2 regions of the Lacrimispora indolis DSM 755 genome follow, and region 2 is predicted to be linked to the other one. Evidence: a T-box and tRNA genes for the amino acid it is inferred to sense, from the RefSeq annotation. Region 2 holds a T-box; the other holds one or more tRNA genes.

Region 1 (2,404 bases), 500 kb from region 2:
GGTAGGTTATTACATTGGAAGTGTTTGGATCTACCCATTTCCCAGAAGCATCAAAAGTATAAACTATACCATCAATGTTCTGCGTAGTGTTTATGAGCATTATGCCATTTGCATCTAAATAGTACCAGTTTCCCTGATCCTCAATCCACTGGCTTGTTACCGGTATTCCATTCTGGTCGTATTTCCACTGACCATTAGCCTGCTGTACCCAACCGGCAAAGGACTGAATGGAGAAGAGATATGAAATACAGGCTGTTATTAAAAGAATTTTTACTTTTTTCATACAAACCCCCTATTGTAAGTTTTTGTAATTATTATACATTAGAGATGAGGAGATTGCAATAAAATGGAGTTAAGATGGCAACGGAGCCTGTGACACTCACGCCAGATCAGGACGGCGCTTTTTAATCTCTGAGATCAGTGAAATATTGCTATTATAGTTTGGCAATTATAATTGATTCATACTATTTGTGGTATTGTTTTATTTTTTGCTGTATCATTTTTGAGTTGCAGGTGCCCCATACACAACAATTGCAACTGATATAACAGGCACTGCCTATACCGATAACGACGTTACCAATGGAACTACATATTATTATGTTGTAACTGCAATCATAAACGGAAGTGAGGGGGTGGATTCTAATGAAGCTTCGGCCACTCCGACAACTTTAGTTGACCCAAACCAGCCGACTGGCGACAAGGCTCTTCTTGTAATCACCATGGTAACTGGCGAACGAAAAGAATATGAGATGACCTCAGATAAAATCAATGACTTTATGATATGGTATAATGGCAAAGCTGCATCAAGCCCGACCTATATGATTGAGAAGAATCACAATAAAGCATCGTTCACAAGCCGCAAAGATTATATTGCATACGATCAGATTTCATACTTTGAAGTAAATGAATATAATAATTAATGAAATTGTTGTGTCAAATCAGTAATTAGAAAGGCGGGTATCCGGTATTCCGGGCCCGCCTTTTAAATGAGTGAATTATATCATTTCCGTGTGATGTCGTATTATATTTATGGGTATTTACATGCCTTATTCAGCAAATAACTGTAAAGCATAATATTAAAGAACCCCAGTATTTACAAGGAGTTCTCGTATTTACTAGGGTTCAAAAATAATGGAGACAACAGGACTCGAACCTGCGGCCCTCTACACGTCAAGCAGATGCTCTCCCAGCTGAGCTATGTCTCCATAAAAGCATTTTAACTGAAAACTTAAGAAAAGGCAAGCGAAATTATTCCAATAATTCAAACATTTTACACCAGCCAGTCCATGCGGTGGCAACTGCTTTGAAGTCCTGAATAAAACTTTGAAATATGGAGTCCATCCATGAGTGCATGATTCACCAGGACCGATACCGGTATTTTTATGTCTCCTTCTGAGGTGAAATACTTTCCCCAGGTGATACGAGGGTTGCTGTCCGCAGGAACCGGAACCGGCTGAACGATGGAAGTATAGCTTACCCAGGGAATGCTGGAAAGGAAAAAGCGTTGGTCTTCATCCTCACCCTCTGCAAGAGTCTGGCTCTGCCTTGCCAGTTCCTGACGCTGCTTGGAATCCTTTAGAAATTCATCAAAGGGCAGCCGGTCATCTGCGGTGCAATAGCAATAGCTTTCGTTTTCCAGTGCCAGGGTGTAGGAAGAAATGCAGTGATCATATTCAATGATCCCGTTTCCACGGAGACGGCGGCGGAATTCCGGGATAGAGTTAGCAGTCCGTGCCGCCGCGTATAGGAAAGTCAGGTAAAAAGGCAGCCCTTCTTCTTTGATACAGCTCATAAAATCTGTAATATCCAGATTCACAGTCATACCTACATATGGATAAGCGAGATTGCGGAAAAGGTCAAACTGTTCCTTTCGCGGATAATGTTCCATGTCAAGTTCATAATAACTCATAAAACACACCTCCTGGATTTCATAAGTCGATTTAAGTGAATTACGTTAGTGAATTACGTTAGTGAATTACGCCGCAAAGCCCTTGGCAGAGCCAAGGTAATTTCACAATTATAAGAAGACCATATTTATTTCAAGTTATTTCAATGCTTTCTCCCTATCATAGGTTTGGTCCACCGAATGGTCCACTTTTTTAATCCTTTGGCAATTGCCAAGGATAATAATTTTACCACTTGTTCAGTTATTCTTCAACAGAAAATTTTTTCAAAAATTCAGCACCATCTGGTATGGCTGACACCTTAGCCTCATCAGAAACTTCCAGTTTAGTATCAGCAGATACGGTTACATCTGTGACTTCTTTGTTCAGTACAACGGCGTTTTGGTGTTTTCGTGATTAAGTATTATGTTTGAATAATTTTTTCAATAGAATATATGTTTCCTTATTTCGTATGCTATCAAGAAATTATGTAATTGTTTGTAATATATTGTCATGGGCAG
Region 2 (2,404 bases):
CTTTGGATTTCTGGATGAAAAAACCATGGCAGTGGTACTAAAAGACAAAGGCTTTGGGGAATTGTTCCCGGCTACGGAGGCCGTAATAAGGCAAGAGGTTATGCTATGAGTCTGATTCTTTGCCGGCAGGAGCCGGTCAAACATCCTTTTTATTTTGAAGGCCTGGGAGTCCGTTTATTTTCCTCCCAGGAGCTTTGTTATGCGATCTATAACAATCCGCTTCTGGTGTTGGATCAATTTGTGGATGACAGCTTAATCCAGTTTATCAGGGAGGATTTGGATATGCCTTTTCTGGCTGCCAAGCTGGAGAAGTGGCAGCAAAGCGGCGAGGAGCCGGATGAGCTTCTTGTTATGATCCTTCATGAATGTGACTACTATACTGCCGACCAGGTCAGCCGGTTCCGCCAGAGCTTAGCCTCTTACCGCCGGATGCCTGCTTCGGAGTTTTTAAAGGCAAAGGCAGATTACCTGTTTTCAAGAAAGCAGTATGGAAAGGCTGCAGCCGAATACTGCCGGCTTCTTGACCTTCCAAAGGCAGACAGGATGGATGATGCCTTTCGGGCTAAAGTCTATAATAATCTGGGAGCAGCTTATGCCAGACTGTTTATGACGGACAAGGCCTGCCAGTCCTATCAAAAGTCCTTTGATCTGGTAAAAAACGGCGAAGTGTTAAAGAAAATATGTCATCTGTCCCAGTGGAATCCCAACCTTGTGTTAAATGAACGGTTTCAGGCGCTCATTACCGATGAATTAAAAGAGGAATGCCGGAGAGAAAAAGAAAATGCAGAAATCAAGGCAGCTGAGGCTGACAGCCTTCAGGAGCTGGAACGGCTGTTTCAAAAAGACCCGATCAAGCGTTTCCAGGGAGCCGGTGAGCTGATTCAGAAATGGAAACAGGAATACAGGAATATTATGTCTTGACAAATCCGTAAAAAGACACTATCATTACAAAGTATAAGAAAACACCCCGTGGGTATCCCGCTATGATCCAAAATCATGGGTAAAAATAAGAAAACACCCTGCGGGTATGCCTATATGCCCCAAAAGCATGGGCAGGAATAAGGAAAAGGTAGAGAAGAAGAGGAGTACGCTTATAACCCTGAAAGAGAAAACCGTCCACCGGCTGAAAGACGGTTAAGGAAGTGTATGCGGAAGGTAGCTTCGGAACCGGAAGGCTGAAATGACAGAAATGTACCTAGGCTTTCACGCGCAGCTGCGTTAAAGGCTCTGAGATATATGGCAGAATCTGTCATATGAATAAAGGTGGTACCGCGTTGATTCGCCCTTTGCATCCTGTGGATGCAGAGGGCTTTTTTTATGGGAAATTGGAAGGAGAAAATGAATGAAAGAATTGGAAAAAACCTATAATCCGGCAGGGATTGAAGGGAAACTTTATGAGAAATGGCTGGATAAAAAGTATTTTCATGCAAAACCCAACAAGGATAAAAAGCCCTTTACCATTGTAATGCCGCCGCCCAATATTACGGGACAGCTTCACATGGGGCATGCCCTTGACAACACCATGCAGGATATTCTGATCCGTTATAAGAGGATGCAGGGCTATGAGGCCCTTTGGCAGCCAGGCACGGACCATGCGGCCATTGCCACGGAAGTCAAGGTCATTGAGAGCTTAAAGAAGCAGGGCATTGAAAAAGAAGATCTGGGCAGGGATGGATTCCTGGAAAAATGCTGGGACTGGAGAAAGGAATACGGCGGACGGATCATCAACCAGCTTCATAAGATGGGCTCCTCCGCTGACTGGGACAGAGAGCGTTTTACCATGGATGAAGGCTGTTCTGAAGCCGTGCTGGAGGTGTTTATCCGGCTCTATGAAAAAGGCTATATTTACAAGGGTTCCCGTATTATAAACTGGTGCCCGGTATGCCAGACCTCTATTTCCGATGCTGAGGTGGAGCATGAGGACCAGAACGGTTTCTTCTGGCACATCAATTATCCCATTGCAGGAGAAGAAGGCAGGTTTGTGGAGATTGCGACCACCAGGCCGGAGACCCTTCTTGGAGATACTGCTGTGGCAGTCAATCCGGAGGATGAGCGCTACCAGGACTTGATCGGCAAAATGCTGGAGCTTCCTCTTACAGGCCGCGAAATACCGGTTGTAGCCGATTCCTATGTGGATAAGGAATTCGGTACCGGTTGTGTAAAGATCACCCCGGCCCATGACCCAAATGACTTTGAGGTTGGGAAGAGACACAGCCTTCCAGAGATCAACATCATGAACGACGATGCCACCATTAATCTTCCCGGCAGTAAATATCATGGCATGGAGCGTTATGAGGCCAGAAAAGCCATTGTAAAAGATCTTGAGGAGCTGGGACTGTTGGTGAAGGTGGCGCCCCATACCCATGCGGTAGGAACCCATGACCGCTGCAAGGCTACCGTAGAG

What was found. A T-box is a leader RNA that pairs with one kind of tRNA and senses whether it is charged. The one in region 2 lies ahead of K401_RS0121520 (valine--tRNA ligase), so its partner is inferred to be a tRNA-Val.
Region 1: it has a tRNA-Val gene. The T-box ahead of K401_RS0121520 (valine--tRNA ligase) is inferred to sense a tRNA for this amino acid. The anticodon was not compared.

What each region holds. Positions count from the first base shown of each region.
Region 1 covers NZ_AZUI01000001.1:3,975,562-3,977,965, forward strand. The annotation lists gene K401_RS0119035 (hypothetical protein) at 1-283, opposite strand, end outside; gene K401_RS0119040 (hypothetical protein) at 633-920, shown strand; tRNA gene K401_RS0119045 (tRNA-Val) at 1,133-1,205, opposite strand; gene K401_RS0119050 (CatA-like O-acetyltransferase) at 1,271-1,909, opposite strand.
Region 2 covers NZ_AZUI01000001.1:4,478,969-4,481,372, forward strand. The annotation lists gene K401_RS0121505 (DUF5716 family protein) at 1-109, shown strand, start outside; gene K401_RS0121510 (hypothetical protein) at 106-921, shown strand; T-box leader at 1,064-1,290, shown strand; gene K401_RS0121520 (valine--tRNA ligase) at 1,343-2,404, shown strand, end outside.